Regions from separate parts of the Paenibacillus sp. FSL L8-0641 genome, predicted to be linked through region 4. Evidence: riboswitches for the same ligand, from Rfam matches in the RefSeq annotation. Region 4 holds a riboswitch; each other region holds the start of a gene.

Evidence for each region. A riboswitch is a leader RNA that binds a small molecule or an ion and turns the genes downstream of it on or off. The one in region 4 is predicted to bind thiamine pyrophosphate.
Region 1: another riboswitch for thiamine pyrophosphate. It lies ahead of thiC (phosphomethylpyrimidine synthase ThiC); the one in region 4 lies ahead of MKY16_RS04930 (ECF transporter S component).
Region 2: another riboswitch for thiamine pyrophosphate. It lies ahead of MKY16_RS02295 (ABC transporter substrate-binding protein); the one in region 4 lies ahead of MKY16_RS04930 (ECF transporter S component).
Region 3: another riboswitch for thiamine pyrophosphate. It lies ahead of MKY16_RS12810 (thiamine phosphate synthase); the one in region 4 lies ahead of MKY16_RS04930 (ECF transporter S component).

The regions. Positions count from the first base shown of each region.
Region 1 is NZ_JBBOUW010000001.1:898,084-903,197, forward strand. It holds gene MKY16_RS03965 (alpha/beta hydrolase) at 78-1,115, opposite strand; gene MKY16_RS03970 (IclR family transcriptional regulator) at 1,416-2,159, shown strand; TPP riboswitch at 2,315-2,427, shown strand; gene thiC (phosphomethylpyrimidine synthase ThiC) at 2,617-4,461, shown strand; gene MKY16_RS03980 (hypothetical protein) at 4,584-4,736, opposite strand.
Region 2 is NZ_JBBOUW010000001.1:515,840-520,953, reverse strand. It holds gene MKY16_RS02305 (bifunctional 2',3'-cyclic-nucleotide 2'-phosphodiesterase/3'-nucleotidase) at 1-1,927, opposite strand, end outside; gene MKY16_RS02300 (pyridoxamine 5'-phosphate oxidase family protein) at 2,150-2,584, opposite strand; TPP riboswitch at 2,855-2,964, shown strand; gene MKY16_RS02295 (ABC transporter substrate-binding protein) at 3,153-4,196, shown strand; gene MKY16_RS02290 (MTH1187 family thiamine-binding protein) at 4,731-5,024, shown strand; gene MKY16_RS02285 (ABC transporter permease) at 5,021-5,114, shown strand, end outside.
Region 3 is NZ_JBBOUW010000001.1:2,891,291-2,896,404, reverse strand. It holds gene MKY16_RS12815 (ABC-F family ATP-binding cassette domain-containing protein) at 1-1,507, shown strand, start outside; TPP riboswitch at 1,602-1,710, shown strand; gene MKY16_RS12810 (thiamine phosphate synthase) at 1,976-2,569, shown strand; gene thiO (glycine oxidase ThiO) at 2,634-3,782, shown strand; gene thiS (sulfur carrier protein ThiS) at 3,779-3,982, shown strand; gene MKY16_RS12795 (thiazole synthase) at 3,985-4,752, shown strand; gene MKY16_RS12790 (ThiF family adenylyltransferase) at 4,749-5,114, shown strand, end outside.
Region 4 is NZ_JBBOUW010000001.1:1,103,053-1,108,166, forward strand. It holds gene MKY16_RS04920 (polynucleotide kinase-phosphatase) at 1-2,039, shown strand, start outside; gene MKY16_RS04925 (TatD family hydrolase) at 2,060-2,857, shown strand; TPP riboswitch at 2,901-3,010, shown strand; gene MKY16_RS04930 (ECF transporter S component) at 3,261-3,857, shown strand; gene MKY16_RS04935 (ABC transporter ATP-binding protein) at 3,857-5,114, shown strand, end outside.

The sequences.
Region 1 (5,114 bases), 200 kb from region 4:
CTACGGCACGGGTTAGTGTCCGTAGGCAGGCTTCTTCAAGGTGAAGAATTAAATACGTTTTTTTGAAAAATAATTCTTTACTTCGTAGTCGTTTGTTTGTGGGCATCAGCGATCGTTTTCTTGTCCTCCAGCTCCTGTACACTGCTTAGAAACGTCGATACCCGCCGTAGATATTCACGGGGATGCTCTCTGAAAATAAGCTCATGTATCCCGTTTTTGACAATCCATACACTGGAAAGTGGGTTGGTTTGATTGGCAGCGAGCTTTTCCGCAATAGGATAAGGAGCCTTTTCATCCTGTGTACCATGCACAAACATGATCGGGAACGGATAGTTTTCCTTTTTAACCTCCTGATATGGAATCTGATGCAAGCTGGTGCCGTTCAAGACTGGAAACAGCAACTCCAGAATTTCCAAAGACGGATGTCTTGGCAGGTTAATTTGATTGTGAATGTTATGGTACAGCGTATCCGGCTCCAACAGGAAAGTGCTGTCCAAAATCATTGCGTCCACATCCTTGGTTTGCAAGCCCGCCTGAAGAGCGGTTCCTGCCCCCATGGAGAAGCCCCATACGATAATCTCCGACGAGCCGCGTTGCTTCGCAAGCTGGATCGCTCCGAGAAGCTGCTGGGATTCCGCTTTGCCTCCGGTTGCGACTGATTTGCTGTTTTGTGACGCGAATCCATAATCGAACATGACCACATTAAAGTTCAAACTGTGGGCATAATGCGCCAGATCATACATGGGAATCCAGCTTTCTTCGCGGTTAGCTCCATAACCATGGCTGAAAATAATCGTTTTCCGCGATTGATCCGCCGGGATATACCAGCCTTGTACCATGCGGCTACCATCCTTGGCAGGGAAGCTGACTTCCTCATAAGGCATGTTTTTGGCCTGCATCGGATTAGAGTACAGCGGCGCGACGGTAGGATTCGTAAGTACCCACGCGATGTAAGCATGCAAAGCAATAAAACAAAACAACAGAAAAAAAACGACCGACAGCAGCAGAGCAATCACAACGTGCTTGAACCGCAGCAGACGGGGATTAAAGAGTGGGGTGGACGGCTCCTGAACAGCGGTCTGTAGCTGAGAGTTGCGCTGGGATGTAGAAATCATGTAAGAGCCTCCTTATATAAAATTGATCTTCGTTTCAATAGAATTTAGGTATAATTCCACTTGAAAATGATAGTGTATATCCGTATAGATACCTATTATCGTATGATGGGGGTTATCCAAAGTCAACGCCTGAACCGGAAAAGTAAAAATGATGCAAAGAATTGTCGATGTTTGTTCTCGTTCTGTAATATGGTTGTCACAAAAACATCGGTTTACAGTAGCCGCGACTATTCTATATAATTTATGTAACCATGTTTCATAGTGTGAAACGAATATGGATACAAGAGGAGCGGTTCACGAATGGAAGACCGTAAATTAACCGTTCGCGCTGTAGAGCGTGCACTTGATATATTGTTGTGTTTTACCGCAGATTCGGATCTTGGCCTAACGGAGATTGCCTCCAAAATTGGTCTACATAAAAGCACGGTTCATCGGCTGCTGACTACGTTGGAGGATCGGGGCTTTGTCGTTCGGAATGCCGAAACGGAAAAATATCGACTTGGCTTCCGCATTTGGGAGCTATCCACACATTTGTCCCAAAGTGACGAGCCGGCAGTGTTGTTACAGCCTGCAATGGAAGGACTGCGTGACCGTCTGGGCGAAACGGTCAGCTTGTACTTACGGGACGGCAGCATGCGTATTCGCATACAAGCCGTGCAGAGCAATCAGGCGATCCGCAGGGTTGCGCCTGTGGGTGCGCGTATGCCGCTGGCTGTAGGAGCCTCCAGTAAGGTGCTGGCTGCCTTTATGCCGCCGCAGGAGCTGGAAGCCCTGCTAAGCGGGAATGAATGGCCGCCCTCGGTAGACGCGGAGGTCTATAAAGCCCAGCTGCAGGACATTCGCGAGAAGGGCTATGCGACCAGCTATGAAGAACGGGAGCCAGGGGCCGCTGCTGTGGCAGCACCAATTGTGAACCGGAAGGGACAGGTCACTGCGGCTTTATCTGTATCCGGTCCGGTCAGTCGGCTTGCACCCGAGACGCTACATGACTTTGCTCCGATTTTGATCGAAGCGGCGAAGGAAATGGGGCTTATGCTTCCGTAACAAGAATGAATGCAGTTGAAGCAAGCAGAGTGATTTGATGAGGAGCGTCTCCTTGCTAAATGGAACCTAGAAGGGTTGCCAAAGCCATAAATTTGAAGTAATCTGATAAGGATGGCGGGATGTCTGTTATGTCCGCCTCATGTGAATAGAAGTATCACAGTTACTGGGGGAGCCTGTAATGCCGGGCTGAGATGGAATCGTGCAAGATTCCGGACCCTTTGCACCTGATCTGGATCATACCAGCGTAGGGAAGTAATCGGCCATTGAAATGTATACGCAGTTGCTGTCTACGGTGACGCATTGGAATAGGATTTATTCCACGTGTGCACAGTTTGGATAGCTGCCTCGTTAGATTAGCCGGTTCCCTGGGGAACCGGCTTTTTTTGCATAGATCAGCGCCACCCTGGGAATGGTTCCGGATCGGTGTGTCATTTCATCGAAACGGGAGGAATGGACAATGAAGCCGACAGAAGTAGAAGGAACAAAAGGAACAGAATTTAAATCAGCAGAAGTAAGGTTGGCAGGAACAAGGGAAGTTGGGGTAGAGAAGACAAACGGGGAGCAAGCCAGTGGGGTAACGCCCTTTCCAGGGAGCCGTAAGGTATATATTCAAGGCTCGCGGCCGGACATTGCCGTCCCAGAGCGGGAAATTGCTCTTCATCCTACACATACGCCGCAGGGCACGGAGCATCATGAGCCATTGCGTGTGTACGATACGAGCGGTCCCATGACTGACGAAGCCTATCAGGTCGATATCCGTCAGGGCCTGCCTCCATTACGGCGAGCTTGGGCACTGGAACGGGGCGATGTGGAGGCTTACGAGGGACGCGCCGTCAAACCGGAGGATAATGGACTGAAACCTGGCTCCAAACGGGAGACAGTTGAATTTCCCGGCGTGACCAACCGTCCGCTTCGTGCTTCGCAAGGTCGTACAGTGACGCAAATGCATTATGCACGGCAAGGGATCATTACGCCCGAAATGGAATTTGCGGCGATCCGCGAAGGGGTGGAGCCTGAGTTTGTACGGCAGGAATTGGCGGCTGGACGAGCCATTTTGCCTTCGAATATCAATCACCCGGAAAGTGAGCCGATGGTCATTGGGCGTCATTTTCACGTGAAGATCAATGCGAACATTGGTAATTCTGCGGTTACCTCCTCGATTGAGGAGGAAGTGGAGAAAATGACCTGGGCTGTGCGTTGGGGCTCGGATACAGTTATGGACCTATCCACAGGCCGTAATATCCATACCACACGTGAATGGATCATTCGGAATTCTCCTGTACCGATTGGAACTGTGCCGCTGTATCAGGCACTTGAAAAGGTGAACGGCGAAGCAGAAGCGCTGACGTGGGAGTTGTATCGCGATACGCTGATCGAGCAGGCGGAGCAGGGAGTGGACTATTTTACAATTCATGCGGGTGTATTGCTGCGGTATATACCGATGACGGCGAATAGAATGACGGGAATTGTGTCCCGTGGCGGGTCGATCATGGCAGCCTGGTGCCTTGCGCACCATCAGGAGAATTTTTTGTATACACATTTTGAAGAAATCTGCGAAATTATGAAAGCCTATGATGTGGCCTTTTCTCTCGGGGATGGTCTACGTCCAGGTAGTATCTATGATGCGAATGATGAAGCACAGTTTGCAGAGCTGGAAACGTTGGGCGAGCTAACGCAAATCGCATGGAAGCATGATGTTCAGGTCATGATTGAGGGGCCGGGACATGTCCCTATGCATAAAATCAAAGAGAATGTGGATTTGCAAATGGAGATTTGTAAGGAAGCTCCTTTCTATACCTTGGGACCGCTCACGACGGATATTGCCCCCGGATATGATCATATTACCTCAGCCATCGGGGCGGCGATGATCGGTTGGTTCGGGACGTCCATGCTGTGCTATGTTACGCCTAAGGAGCATTTGGGTCTTCCGAATAAGGATGATGTCCGTGAGGGTGTCATTACCTACAAAATTGCGGCACATGCTGCCGATCTGGCGAAGGGCCATCCACGGGCGCAGCAGCGGGATGATGCTTTGTCCAAGGCACGCTTTGAGTTCCGCTGGCGGGATCAGTTCAATCTGTCGCTTGATCCCGAGCGGGCCTTGTCCTACCATGATGAAACGCTACCAGCAGAGGGAGCCAAGGAAGCACATTTTTGCTCGATGTGCGGCCCCAAATTTTGTAGTATGCGCATCACGCAGGACATTCGCGCCTATGCAGCGGATAAGGGGCTGAACACCGAAGAAGCAGTGGCCGCTGGGATGCGTGAGAAGGCAGAGCAGTATCGGGATGGCGGTCAATAAAACGAATGTGTGAGTTTAGGAACGCATGAATCAAAAAAAGCCGTGGTTCTCTACAGTCGATGTAGGAAACTACGGCTTTTTGGCTTATGTAAAGCGAGTCATGCAACCGGATAAACGGCGCCTTATTTTTTACCCATTTTTTCATTCAAAATGTCCTGAAAGCTGAGCTTCTTCTCCGAGCTATCTTCTTTCTTCTGCATACTCACCGCGTTGGCACGTTGGTATTGGTGGTGAAAGGGCATCAGGGTGTGGACGGTTAAGTTCATTGTATTCATGTAGATCATTCCTCCAATTCCATATTGTCAAATTCAGATTGAGTTGCTTAGGACGTCTGTATAGGACTATTTATATGTACTTGATGTCGCAATGCTATGTAGGTTGCTTGGTTATGTTTCAATCATTATACCCACATTTTTTCAAAGTAAAACGCTTTTGACATAAAACAGGAAGATGGTCATGTGTGTTCAAAATGCCGATTAGGAGGATGGTCGTTTTAGGGGAAAATGTGCCTAGGTCTAAAACAAGGGCTTGAGGCCCGTTTTCTTAGTTTAGTAGTCGGGATTGTGTTTTTTTGTCGAATAACCTTGTAAAAGGAGGGTTTTGCGGACTCCTCAAGTCAGGATTGAGGCAGTCTGGTGGCGAATTAAAGTGTC
Region 2 (5,114 bases), 590 kb from region 4:
CGCTGCTCAAATATGAAATTTGTTGATTGCCTGCCAGCACGTCTTTGGCATCAGGAGAGGACTCGAAAGTAACCTTTGCCTGACCAAAAGGAGCAATAGACCAGTTGTCATCCGCCGATGGATTAATCGTTCCGTTCGTACGGATATAGTCAACAACGACTTGACGACTTTCATCCGGTGCTGCCATCACAATTCGTTTGCCATCTGGGTTGGCCAGTTTGGATGAGGAAGCACGATAGTTATTGGTGGCTACGATAAATTTCTGCGCAGGATCAATAGCCTTCCCATTGTATTGCAGATCCTTGATACGATGCGCTGAAGAATCAATAATAGTTCCCTTGGCATCATATCGTGCAGGCTGCGTTACATCAATCTGGTAATTCACACCGTCAATGACATCGAAATTGTAGGTTGGGAAATCTTTGTTGATCAGCGATTGCTCCTCAGTTTGCTTTGGATCAATACGGTTGAACTGACCCGCAGACCACTCCAGCCATTCCTGAATTTCAGCACCGGTCACTTCTACAGCATGAACCGTGTTCGGGTACACATACAGGTCGGACACGTTTTTAATCGCTACCGTACCTTCAGGAATATTAGTGTAATACTCGGCTCCGTTTCGACCGCCGGCCTTGAATGGAGCGCCTGCCGACAATACTGGAAGTTTTTCGTATTCAGTTCCTTTGAGATGGTTTTGAACATACCATTTCTGTGCATTCGTCACAATTTGAATGGAAGGGTCGTCCTGCACTAATGCAAAATAACTGGTAATTGGCGCCGTCGTTGTTCCTACAGGCTGGCGAATATAATCCAGCGTTCCTTGATGCTCTTCTTTGACCGCATCAATCAGTTTAAATTCAGGGATAAACTGCACAGTCTGATTAGTGGTGCTCACAACCGGACGCACTTGAGATTGAGAGTTAGTCACGTTCCACTCGCGATTTTTCTTTTCTAGGCTCAGGTCAATGATACCCAGATCCTTGCCCCATGAGGAGGCTTCCACGGCTGGTACGCCATTAATGGTTCCCTTATCCAGATCTACACCCTTCATATCTTTAAAATCAGGGCCAGGGAAAGATTTATGAGCATGCCCAAACAGAATAGCGTTAATTCCGTCCACCTGGCTCAAATACTTAACGGCATTCTCCATCAGTGGCGTTTGTGGCACATCCTCATAACCGGTATGCGCAAGCACGACAATAATGTCAGCACCTTCCGTCTTCATTTGAGGAATAAACTTTTTCGCCGTTTCCACAATATCCTTCGTAACGACTTTATCCTTCAAATTGGCTTCATCCCACTGCATAATTTGAGGTGTGACCAGACCGATCACACCCACTCTGAGTGTATGCTCTTCGCCCTTCTCGTCCGTTACTGTTTTATCAAGAATCTGATAAGGGGTAAAATAATTCTTAGTAGCTTGGCCCCCTTTATCAACATAAACGTTCGCATTTACATAAGGAAAATCAGCTCCCTTGAGCGATTTGTCCAGAAAGTCGAGACCGTAGTTGAATTCATGGTTGCCCACTGTAGCTGCATCATAGCCCATCAGGTTCATCATCTTGTAGACCGGATGGACACCGCCTTCTTTCTCAAAGGTTTTGTTGCGGGCCATATAATCGCCTAATGGGTTGCCCTGCAGCAAATCACCATTATCGAACAGCATACTGTTTCTTGTTTCACTACGTGCCTTCTGGATCAAGCTAGCTGTACTAACCAAGCCATACTCGTTGGTTTCTTTGTCCGAATAGTAATCGTAGTTCATCAGGGACGCATGGATATCCGTTGTTTCCATGATCCGCAAATTCACCGTAGCGCTATCACGAGAATCACTAGCTGCCCAGGATGGAGCGGCTGAAAACACCAGCATGCTACAAGCTACAACTGCTGCTGTAAACCCTTTAAACCAATTTTTACGTAATAACAAAATATACCCCTCCTCATTAAGGTGTATGCCTCATATACATACTTTTGCACATATATGTAAGCCTTGAACTCACCATTTCTATTTTAATCCAACGCCAGACAAAAGAGTAGTCATTTACTTAAAATTATTTATGAAAAAATAATTAATTTTCTCAAAAACAAAAAAACCAGCAAACCTCCTGAAAAACTTGGAGATTTACTGGCTTATCCATTTATATTCGTATTATTTCTTCCACACCTGGCGCTCCATTTGCTGACCCACATACTCAATGCGAGTCGGATTCACGTCCAGAATGACATAATCGGGATCGTCCGGTCCGGAAAACCACTCCTTCAAGGAGTCGTTCCACACTTGTTTGCGTAGCCCCTCATCAGCTGTAATTTGGACGGTAGCCTCCACTTCAACAACTTCCTTCGTACCGCCAACCTCATAACCCAGCAGCAGATAAGCATTCGGATTGTCCTTTAGCTCATCCACTTTATGCGTTTTGCGATCTGTCGCCAGATGAATGTTCATTCCATCGTTAAAAAGGGCCATATAGCGTACTTTCGGTTTGCCACCCTCTACCGTACCTAACGTACAAAATTTGTTGTTATCCAAAGCCTTCACAATGGCTTGTTCCAGTTGGTTGCGATCCAATGTTTCCGTTTTACCCACAGTACAACAACTCCTTTTCACGAATTAGAATTCTCTACGGCCATGCCATTGGGCACCAGCCCATCTGAACCTACCTGCGCAGCTGTTCTGAAAATAACATGACCGGATCGAATCGGATTGATTCATACTCATTTTCAGATCAAAGCTCACAGTAAAAGTGTACCCTGTCGTTCGGCAAATGAACCGTCATCTCTCCCTTCATGCTGGACAGACCCGCATTCAAAGCATATAATCGTCGTAGTAAACCCGAATAAATGAACCCATTAAACCATACAATGCCAGGGGTGCTGGAATCGGCCGGCTGAGAGTGTGTCCCAAGACACTGACCCTTACAACCTGATCTGGGTAATGCCAGCGTAGGAATGCTTAAGCAAGATGTGCCTTTTTTACATAGGACCATCCCTTACTTTGGTATATACAAGCGCAAGCGTCCCGGAAACTCGGGGCGCTTTTTTTGTTGAAGTTGTTGGAAAGATCGCGTCCGGCAGATGTTATTTTTATGAAAATGGGAAACTTAAGCTGTCTGATTGGATGGATAACGGGTAATCAAAAGGAGAGAACACTAACGATGAAGCGCATGAAAATATTAAGCCTGGGACTGATCAGTCTGTGGCTCATGGCCCTGACCCTGACCGCTTGCGGTGGAAGTCCCCCTACATCCCAAGAAGCGGCTTCCGCTACCGACACTCAAACGTCTACTCCGGCAAAGGGGCTCAAAGATGTTAAAATCGTGCTCGACTGGACACCCAATACGAATCATACGGGACTCTATGTCGCCAAGGACAAAGGATTTTACGAAAAAGCAGGTTTGAATGTCCAAATTGTTCAACCTGGTTCAGGCGGAGCCGATCAAATGGTTGCTTCTAATGCTGCACCTTTTGGTATCAGCTACCAAGAAGGCGTCACACAGGCTCGCACGCAAGGCGTACCGCTTGTATCCATCGCTGCGGTGATTCAGCATAATACCTCAGGCTTCGCAGCCCCGGTAGATCGCGGAATTAAGAGCCCGAAAGATTTTGAAGGTAAAAAATACGGCGGTTGGGGCTCTCCCGTAGAAGAAGCGGTCATGAAATCCATCATGGATTCAGACAAAGGCGATGTGAGCAAAGTGAAGATCGTCAACATGGGCAATGCAGACTATTTTACAGCCGTGAAGCGGGATATCGACTTTGCCTGGATTTTCTACGCATGGACCGGAATCGAGGCCCAGCTTCGAGGTGAGCCTCTGGATATGCTGTATGTAAAAGATTATTCCAAAAGCCTCGATTACTATACGCCTGTAATTGTGAGCAACGAACAAACGATAAAAAATGATCCCGAGCTGGTTAAAGCGTTCATGGATGCTACCGCACAAGGCTATGAATACACTATCGCCCATCCGGAAGAAGCCGCGGACATCTTAAGCAAAGCTGTACCGGAGCTGGATAAAAAACTGGTACTTGCCAGCCAAAAATGGCTAAGCCCACGTTATCAGGATGATGCCGCGCAATGGGGCGTGCAAAAAGCGGAGGTATGGCAAAACTATTCGGACTGGATGTACGAACGCAAGCTGCTCAGCAAGCCTTTGGAAGTCGATAAGGCCTTCACAAACGACTTCTTGCCCAAGCGCTGACCATTTGTTAAAACGCTAAATAAGACTGAACTAGACAAGTGAACGAAGCGCCACTACGCAGTCGGATGATGCTTCCCATCGCTGTTGTACCCAGATTTCTTAATAAAAACTTATGATTAGTGTAGAAATCCGGGGAGGTTATGCTTCCGAAGCGAGCTTTCCTACGGAAAGCTTTTAAAGCGAACGCTAACGCTTTTACAGCACCATTCCGCCCACTTCGTTCTCGTTCCACTTGGTTTATTCTTTAGTCTCATAGTATCTAAAGCGCAAAAACAGATGCGCTTGTGTGTAAAAATGCCACACAACCTATCAAAAATTAAAGTGCTTTTAAGACGGTTGGCAGCGTAGCGGTTCATTTGAATCTAGAGAAGCGTAGCGCTCGCCTTTGCCGTGGGATTCTTACCTTTTAAAATTTATTCAAAGAATCCCATGGCAACAGCGATCGTAAGATCAAATGAAACGCGAAGCGGTCTCCCCGCCTTAAACCACCCTATTTTCTCTAAAACACTTCAAATGAAGGACAGGTGAATTTGCATGGCTAATACACTGCTCAGTATTCAAGTAATCCCTAAAACTCCTAATAACGAGGACTCTTACCCGTATGTAGATAAGGCGATTGAGGTCATTCAGCGCTCCGGTGTCAAACATCAGGTGAACCCATTGGATACGACCATGGAGGGCGAGCTCGACGAGTTGCTGAAAGTGGTTAAAGAAATGCATGAGGCTTTGACGGAAGCGGGCAGTCCCAGCGTCATTTCACAGATCAAAATCGCACATAACCCACAAGGCATCAGCATGAACAAGCTGACCGAGAAATATCGCCCATGAATCCGAAAGGCAAGAACGCATCCTGGTGGAAAAGCGTATGGCCGCCCCTTGTGGCGGTCCTCTTCTTTTTAGCAGCCTGGCAGGGGGCGG
Region 3 (5,114 bases), 1.8 Mb from region 4:
CGCATTATTTAAAAATGTTTCCTTTCGATTGCTTGCGGGGGAACGTGTAGGTTTGGTAGGAGCTAACGGTGTTGGTAAATCGACACTCATGAACATTCTCACTGGAAAATTGCTTAAGGATGAGGGTAAAGTGGAATGGACTCCACGTGTGCGTTACGGCTATCTGGATCAGCATACCAAGCTGACACCGGGCAAAACGGTACGTGATGTATTGAAGGATGCTTTTCTTCCTTTGTTGGAATTGGAAAAGGAAATGATGCAGATTACTGACAAAATGGGGGATGCTTCTCCTGATGAGTTGGAAGTGTTGCTGGAACAGATGGGTGAAATTCAGGAGCAACTGGATATGGGGGATTTTTACCTCATTGATGTAAAGGTTGAAGAGATGGCGAATGGACTAGGTCTGTCGGCCATAGGACTGGATCGGGATGTATCCGCACTTAGCGGCGGGCAACGGACAAAGGTTCTTCTTGCTAAGTTGCTGTTGGAAAAGCCGAACGTCCTGTTGCTGGATGAACCTACCAACTATTTGGATGTAGAGCATATTGAATGGCTTACGCGCTATTTGAAGGATTATCCTTATGCTTTTATTCTTATTTCACATGATACTGAATTTATGAACCAGGTCGTTAATGTTATTTACCATCTTGAATTTGCCAAGATGACCCGTTATTCAGCTAATTATGAAAAGTTTCTCGAAATGGCGGATCTAAACAAAGCCCAGCATATTGATGCTTATGAGAAGCAACAGGATTTTATTAAGAAACAGGAAGATTTTATTCAGCGTAATAAAGCGCGTGCCTCTACATCAGGCCGAGCAAAGAGCCGTGAAAAGCAGCTTGATCGGATCGAACGTATTGATAAGCCTGAAGAAGCCGCAAAACCAACCTTTCAATTCAAAGAGGCACGTGCAAGCGGAAAGACGGTATTTGAGGGTATTGATTTTGAGATTGGTTATACACATGCCCTTTTGCCTAAAATGTCCATGACGATTGAACGTGGCGAAAAGATTGCAATTGTCGGCTACAATGGTGTCGGTAAATCGACATTGCTCAAAACCATATTGGGAAAAATTCCGCCAATCAGTGGAAAAACCTATCAAGGTGATTTTTTGCAGCCCGCTTATTTTGAGCAGGAAGTAAAGGCCGAGAAAATTACACCGATTGACGATGTGTGGAATGAATTTCCGCATTTGAACCAGCATGAAGTACGAGCGCATTTGGCGCGTTGCGGTTTGAAAAATGAGCATATCACGCGTCCGCTATCTGCGCTCAGTGGTGGAGAACAGGCTAAAGTCCGTCTTTGCAAACTGTTAATGCGTGAAAGCAACTGGGTACTGTTCGATGAGCCTACCAACCACTTGGATGTTAAAGCAAAGGATGAGCTGAAACGTGCTTTGAAGGAATACAAAGGGACCGTATTGCTTGTATCTCACGAACCGGACTTTTACGAGGATTGGGTAACCAAAACGTGGAATGTGGAAGAGTGGTCAAGTAAAGTTAACTAAAATCAGCTAAATCCAGTTCCAGCAAATTTCACACGAAGTGGGGTTTGCAGAATTAGAAAAATATGCTAAGCTATCTTTAGCTTATACAATAAAATAGTCACACTAGGGGAGCCGCCCATGCGGCTGAGACGGAATAAATGGATTTCGGACCCTTTGCACCTGATCTGGGTTATGCCAGCGTAGGGAAGTGAGCGCCGTACAAACAAGGCAACACCATCTTTATTTTTGTTTGTGCGTGGGACGATACACGTATACGGATATCATGGTCCGTTCGATTATTGGACGTTCGTTAAACCACTTCCTTGGGGAAGTGGTTTTTTTGCGTTTCGTTCATTTTAAGTAGTTCGAGCTTCCGTAGACGATTCACATATAATCCCCTTTCATTCCTGCTGGTAGACGTGGCTGGCTAAGCTTAGATCCTTTAGTCCAATGTGAGGTGAAGACAAAATCGAATTACACGCAATTTCGATGGAAAAGGGCACTTTTGCACAAGCCGCCCAAGTGGCTGCTGTGATTTGTCCGTATGTTCATTATGTACACGCACGTTTAAAACAGAATGGTGCCTCTGCATTGCTTTCTTTGACTCGCAGCCTGGTGGAGCAGGAAGTTCCTTTGCAACAAATTGTAGTAAATGATCGTGTGGATGTAGCTTTACTTACTTTGGTCGGAGCCGTTCAATTACCAGCTAATGGATTACCTGTTGTGGATGTGAAAAGCCTACTTCCAAAGGGTACACGCTGTGGAGTGTCTGTACATTCCTTGGAGGAGATGCAAATTGCTGAGCGGGCAGGAGCGGACTATGTACTTTATGGTCACGTATATGAGACCCATTGTAAGCCCGGTATTGTACCGCGGGGTTTAGCTCAGCTTGAACATATTTGCAGACTGTCAAACATTCCGGTGATTGCGCTAGGCGGCATACAACCGCATCATATCCCGGAGCTTTATAGGGCCGGAGCAAGCGGAATTGCGGTGATGTCTGGTATATGGGAGGCTGAGTCGCCCGTTGCAGCTGCAATGGAGTATAGGCGAATGGCAGACCTTGTAGTTCACAGCCTGTAGCGAGAAAACGAGAGTAGAGGCAAGCTGAAAGCAGAAGGGTTTATGGAGAGGAGATACGGAACAAATGCTAAAGATACACACAGAGGAAAGAGTGATTGGACACGCTGAATGCTTGGTCATAGGTGGAGGTGTCATCGGCAGTTCCATTGCTTATCATGTGGCCAAGGAGGGAAGAAGTACGATTATGCTGGAACGATTGATCCCGGGTGAGGGAGCCTCAGGAGCAGCGGTTGGAATGCTGGCAGCGGAAAGTGAAGAGTTCACCGGCTCTGAGCTATCACGATTTGCTCGCATAAGTCGAGATGCATTCCCTGAGCTTGTCTGTGATCTAGAGCGTTTGTCAGGTATTTCGGTGGAATTCCGTACTGAAGGGTTTGTGACCCCTTTCCGTACGGAGACTGAAGGCCAAAAACGCTGGAAAGCTGCTAAAACGCGAGAGGGTGATTCTCCTATCTGGTGGGATGCGAAAGAATTGGCCCGACGAATTCCAGGTTTGGATGAACAAGCGATCGGGGCAATATATCGTTCAAAGGAGACACAAGTGGCTCCTGTCCAGCTTTGCCGTGCTTATGCAGGTGCTGCTGCGGTGCTGGGAGCAACGGTATGGTCTGGTACACAGGCAGAGCAACTGGTCATACAGGATGGTCGAATTTGCGGTGTCCGTACAGATAGTGGTTTTTTTTCCTGCGATCAGGTCATTATTGCCGGAGGCTTGGATAGCATGAAATTGCTAGCGCAGGTTGGGTTTGAATATCCACTTTATCCGGTCAAGGGCGAAGCGGTAGCGGTCTCCTTGAAGGATCACCCGTTAGAATATACCATTTATGCTGATGATATTTACCTCGTGCCTAAACAGAATAACGAGCTTTGGATTGGGGCAACGAGCCTTCCACATCAATATGACGAAGAGGTGACCGTAGGAGGCTTGGAGGGGTTGCTGGCACGTGCCTCTGCCTGGCTGCCGCGCGTCCGTGAAGCTTCTTTTATACGCGCTTGGGCGGGCTTACGTCCGCAGGCTGTATCAGGTCATCCTTTTATAGGCATTGTTCCTGGGGGCGAGGGCGTATATGCTGCAGTCGGGCATTATCGTAACGGTGTCCTGCTGAGTGATGCTACCGGGCGTGCGATGGCAGCTATGCTTAATGGGGCTTGTGCAGCAGAACTTGGGATAAGTAGTTTTTCTTCTGAGCTCCTCAAGGAGAAAAGCTTATGAAGCTGACGATTAACGGCCAGAGCCTGACCTTTTCTAATCGAATCACTCATGTGAATCAATTGCTACATGAGCTTGATGTAAAGGTGAAAACCGTAGTGGTGGAGCTGAATCGGCATATATTGACCCGTGAAGATCATGATGAAGCGGTACTGAAAGATGGAGATTGCCTAGAGATTGTACATTTTGTGGGAGGCGGTTGATTATGTTAACCATTGGAAAAGCATCTTTTACCTCGAGGTTGTTGTTGGGAACAGGAAAATTCTCTGATCTAGATATCCAATCCCAAGCCGTAGAGGCTGCTGAGACGGAAATATTGACGTTTGCTGTACGGAGATTGAACTTGGAGGAACGGGATAAGCAGCATTTTCTCGATATGCTGGATTTGAGCCGGTATACACTTCTTCCCAACACAGCAGGGGCTACAACAGCAGAGGAGGCGATTCGTATTGCCAAATTGGCAAAAGCCTCCGGCCTGTGCGATATGATTAAGGTGGAAGTCATTGGGGATAGCAAGACACTGCTGCCGGACCCATTTGAAACGTTGAAAGCTAGTGAAAAGCTGTTAGAAGAAGGCTTTATCGTGCTGCCCTACATATCGGACGATGTGATTCTAGCAAAGAGGCTACAAGAGCTTGGAGTACATGCCGTTATGCCTGGAGCTTCACCGATTGGTACAGGACATGGTTTGCTTAATCCGTTTTCATTAGGTCTAATTATTGAACAGGCGGAGGTTCCGGTTATTGTCGATGCGGGTATTCGCTCACCCGGTGACGCGGCAATAGCGATGCAGTTAGGGGCAGATGCTGTTTTGTTGAATACAGCCGTATCAGGAGCGAAGGACCCGGTAAAAATGGCCGAGGCCATGAAACTGGCTGTTCGTGCTGGAAGATATGGTTTTGAGGCGGGGATGATTCCTGTAAAACGTTACGCTTCAGCAAGCAGTCCGATAGAAGGTATGGTTCAGGCATGAAGGTAACTGACAAATCCGGTGCAGGAGGAACACATTCAAGTGACCGTTATTCCAGACAGGAAAGATTCGCGCCCTTTGGACCGACAGGACAACGTCGGCTTGCTTCTTCCCACGTACTAATCATAGGTGCCGGAGCGTTAGGTACAGGTATTGCGGAAACGCTCGTTCGCGGGGGTGTAGGTACAGTGAGCCTCGTAGACCGGGATTATGTGGAATGGAGCAATTTGCAGCGCCAGCAGCTTTTTCAGGAAAGTGATGCTGCGCAAAGATATCCCAAAGTAGTAGCTGCTCAGCGAAGATTAAAGGATATTAATTCGGAAACGGTTATACATGCACATGTACTGGATGTTGGGGTGGAAGAG
Region 4 (5,114 bases):
TTCGCCGTGCGCAGCCACTGTTTCATGAGATTGGCTCAGGTATTGACATCATTGGTGATATCCATGGGTGCTACCGTGAGATGCTGGAAGTGATAGAGCGGCTAGGATATACGGAAGATACGGAAGGACTATACCATCATCCAGATGGCAGAAGACTGGTATCTGTCGGGGATGTGATGAGCCGTGGCCCCAAATCGTTACAAGCGGTGCAGTTCTGGAAAAAGCACGTGGATGCTGGACTAGCGTATATGATTGACAGCAATCATGGCTGGAAAATCGGCCGTTACCTTGATGGAAGAAAGGTGACTCTCAGTCATGGGGATGAACGATTTGCAGAGGAACTGGCCCAGTATGAACAAAAAGCGGGCAAGGCAGCGGCGGAACAGCTTAGAAGCGAGTTAAGGGATTTTCTGCTACATGCACCCTCACATCTTATTTTTGGCAGGAATGGATTGCGACACGTGGTCGTGGCTCATGCGGGGATTAAGGATCATTTTATCGGCAAACAGTCGGCACGTATTTCTGATTATTGCCGTTATGGAGATACGGAAGGACAGGATGCAGACGGAAAACCAATCCGCAAAGATTGGTTCGTAGACCATGAATCGGGAGAAATAGTAGTATGGGGACATGATCCTAGACCGCAGCCTACCCTTGTGAATCAGACGGTGAATATTGATCAGGGTGTGGTATTTGGCGGTATGCTGACCGCTTATCGTTTTCCGGAAAAGGAATTTGTCAGCGTTCCGGCACATGAGAATTATGCGAATGATCCCGATAGCCCACTTGTCCGGTGGCAGAGAAAACGGTTTTCCCCGCCGAATTTACGCAAGCTCATCGCTGGTTACAGTGTACTGACGGAATCGTATGGCGAAGTGCGCGTTCAAGGAGAATCGGTCAAAACCGCTATAGATGCCGTGTCACATGTGACAGTACCGATAGAGGAACTGGTGTATATTCCACCGACCATGAGTCCTGCTCCAGCGGTGTCTGCAGAGGAAGGTTATCTGGAGCATCCGCGTGAAGCGCTGGCTTATTATCGCGGGCAAGGGGTACAAACGATGGTGGCCGAGAAAAAACATATGGGTAGCCGGGCTATTTTGCTATTATTCAAAAACGAACAGGCCGCTGTCGAGTATGTAGGCTACCCGACATTGGGCACGATCTACAGTCGGAGCGGGAGAGCTTTCTTTGAACAAAGCCTTGGGAAGCAAGTGCTGGAAAAGCTGAATGTGGATCTACGGACTGCCGGATATTTTGAACGGAACCAGACGGATTTTGTGTTGCTGGATGCGGAAATTGTACCGTGGAATCTCAAGGCTCGGGAATTGATTGCTGCACAGTATGCGCATGTGGGTGAAGCAGCTCTGCTGGATCGCAGTAAGCTGGTAGACAAGCTGAAGCAGGCGAAGGTTGCGGGCCGAGAGGTTGGAGACTGGTTGGAGGAAATGGAACAGAAGTACGCGAATGCCGTGACGTTTCAAGAGGCTTTTCAAAAATATTGCTGGGATGTGGACGGTCTGGATGAGATTCGTATCGCACCGTTTCATACGCTGGCACACAGCGGAAAGACTTTTTTCGACCATTCTCATATTTGGCATATGGAGCAAAACCGGGAGCTGGCTGGGCTGTCTTCCCTGTTTATGGAGACAGAGTATCGCGTGATCACGGACGAAGCAAGCGAGGAAGAGGTCATTCGTTGGTGGAACGAGATGACAGAGGATGGTCATGAGGGGATTGTGATCAAGCCGGAACGCTTTTTGATGAAAAATCGGGACAAGATGATTCAGCCTGCAATCAAGGTGAGAGGCCGGAAGTATTTGCACATCATTTACGGTATGGATTATCTTGCCCCTGAGAATTTAAAGCGTCTGAAGCAGCGTCGAACGAACAAAAAGGAGCGTCATGCCCTGATGGAAGGAGCGCTTGGTATGGAAGGCGTGGAACGTTTTGTCCGCAAGGATACGGTAGATCGTATTCATGAATGCGTCCTTGCCGCACTATCTCTGGAATCAGAGCCGATTGATCCAAGATTGTAGTTTGCGAGGGAGGGATTGAGATGGAAAGGGGTACACCGTTAATTGATATTGGTGTGAACTTGATGCATCGTTCGTTTCATGCAGATCGGGAACAGGTGGTAGAGAGAGCCGCGGCTGTAGGGATTTCACCGCTGATTATTACCGGGACCAGTGTCCGCAGCAGTCGGGAAGCTTCTCAGTATGCAGCGCGTTATCCGGGCAAGCTGTATGCGACAGCTGGCGTGCATCCCCATGATGCCAAAGACTGCAGTGCAGACACGATTCAGCAGCTCCGCCAGTTGGCGGGTCAGCCGCAGGTCGTATCCATAGGGGAATGCGGATTGGACTATAACCGTGATTTTTCGCCACGTGATGTGCAGCGCCGATGGTTTGGCGAGCAAATCCAACTGGCGGGTGAGCTGAAAATGCCGTTATTTCTGCATGAACGAGATGCACATGAGGACTTTGTCGCTATGCTTCGGGAGTATCAAGGGCTTGTCGATAAAGCGGTAGTGCATTGTTTTACCGGCACGGAACAGGAATTGCGTACGTATGTAGAAATGGGACTGTATATCGGAATCACCGGCTGGATTTGCGACGAACGGCGGGGGAAGCATCTGCGTGAACTGGTCAGAGATATTCCCTTGGACCGTCTGATGATTGAAACGGATGCTCCATTTTTGACCCCGCGTAATTTGCCTGTGAAGCCTAAAGAAGGGCGTAATGAGCCCATGTATCTCGCTCACATTGCTGCTACGATAGCCGAATGTACAGGTCGAAGCATGATGGAGATCGAAATCGCGACGACGGAAACGGCTAAACGTTTCTTCGGATTATAGGATTGTCAAAGCCATAGATGTGGTATATATTATAGTGAATTAAAAAGCATTGTCGGGAGCTTGAGAAAGTCAGGCTGAGAGGGTGGCCCTTGCCACTGACCGTGAAATCTGATCTGGGTAATGCCAGCGTAGAGAAACCAAGAACACTATACAGGAATGCCGCTTTTTTTTGCGGTTGTCGATAGATTCAATGTATGTCCTAGCATTTTACCTTGATCCTGACTTGGCTGGGTATCAGTGTAGTAGTTTAGACTACTGGTTATATAAGGCATATCGACGAATGATGTTTTGTATGGTGCTTCACCTTTTACTGCGCATAAAGCTTGCCTGGAGATTCAGCTCCAGACAAGCTTTTTTTCATGGCCAAGAGGCCAACTATAAGGAAAAAGGGGAGCACGCAATAATGAATACTGCTGTAAGAGCGTCCAAAGGGTTGAAACTGACGGATATTTTGGTCACGATTGTGATCGCTGTTGTGTTCGGGTTGATCTACAAAATATGGGGACCTGCCTATGATTTGATGAAACCATTGGGTCTACACGCCGAGCAACTGATGTATGGCATGTGGTTTATGGCAGGTACGTTTGCTTATCTCATCATTCGCAAGCCGGGTGTTGCGATTTTGGCAGAGGTGGCAGCGGCAACGGTCAGTGCTTTTTTGGGAAGCGAATGGGGTATGTCCACCTTGTACTATGGCCTGCTGCAAGGCTTGGGAGCGGAGCTGTTTTTTGCGGCTTTTCTGTATCGGAACGCAAACCTGTGGGTTGCTTCGCTAGCTGCGGCTGGGGCGGCTGTCACTTCTCTGATTTTAGACTTCAGCTACGGGTATATTGATCAGCTATCGACTTGGAACTATGTTTTGTATATTGGATTTCGGATGATTGGCAGTATTGTGATTGCCGGGGTATTCGCGTTCTATCTGGCTAAGGCATTGGAGGTAACCGGAGTCACGCGAAGTTTGAGGCCTGCAACGGAACAAGATTATAAGGGGCTGGATTGATGAGCCGGGCAACCGAAGATGTGGTGGCTTCGATCACCCGGCTACGGTTGAAATTCCCCGGTGAGCAAGAGCTGCTTTTTCACAATATGTCTTTGTCTGTCCGCAAGGGGGAAAAGCTGCTGCTACTGGGACCGAGTGGATGCGGTAAATCAACACTGCTCCAAGTGTTAAGCGGTCTGATTCCACGCACGATAGAAGTGCCTATGAAATGCGATGCTGCTGTAATCCCAAGTGTCTCAGGTATTGTATTTCAAGATCCTGATACGCAGTTCTGTATGTCATATGCAGATGAGGAACTGGCTTTTGTGTTGGAAAATAATCAGGTTCCCCGGGAGCAGATGCGATCCCGTATTCGCGAGCTGCTGATACAGGTGGGTCTATCGACGGATGATATACATATACCCATTGGCAGCATGTCACAGGGAATGAAGCAGCGGCTGGCGATTGCGTCTGTGCTGGCTATGGAGCCAGAAGTGCTTTTTCTGGATGAGCCCACGGCTTTGTTGGACGAGGAAGGCACTACACAGGTGTGGGATACCATTCGCAACATTTCGGTAGACCAGACACTGGTGATTGTGGAGCATAAAATTAATGAAATTGTCCATGATGTGGATCGGATTGTGGTGCTTTCTGCTCAAGGGGAGATCATTGCAGATGGAAGGGCCCAAGAAGTATTTCATGTGCACCGGCAGGCATTGTCCGAGTACGGCGTGTGGTATCCGGGAGTATGGAATGAAGCGTCTTCGCCACGTTGGAGTGAAGCAGTGACGCAACAGAATGGTGCGGGGACTGATGTGCTGGAGCTGGAACATTTTAGCGGCCTCCGCGGTTTAAGTTCAGTGATTTATGTGGAGCATGCGCAGGTGAAGCCTGGCGACTGGATTGGCGTGGTTGGTGAAAACGGGGCTGGCAAAAGCTCGCTACTGCTCTCCATGATGCGCTTACTTCGCACACAGGGACGTTATAGCGTGCGCGGAATTGAGGCAGGCAGTACAGAACAACTGGCAGAGCGTATCGGGTTCGCGTTTCAAAATCCCGAGCTGCAATTTGTAGCGCATACCGTACGAAAGGAACTAGAGTATTCGTTACCCAAGAGCTTGTATACCGTTGAACAGTGCCGGGAACGGGTCGATCGGATGCTCGTACAGTTCGGACTGGAGCGGTTGGACGAGCGGCATCCGTATCAGCTTTCGTTAGGCCAAAAAAGGCGGTTGAGTATTGCTACGGCTATGATTCGTGAGCCGGAAGTGCTGCTGC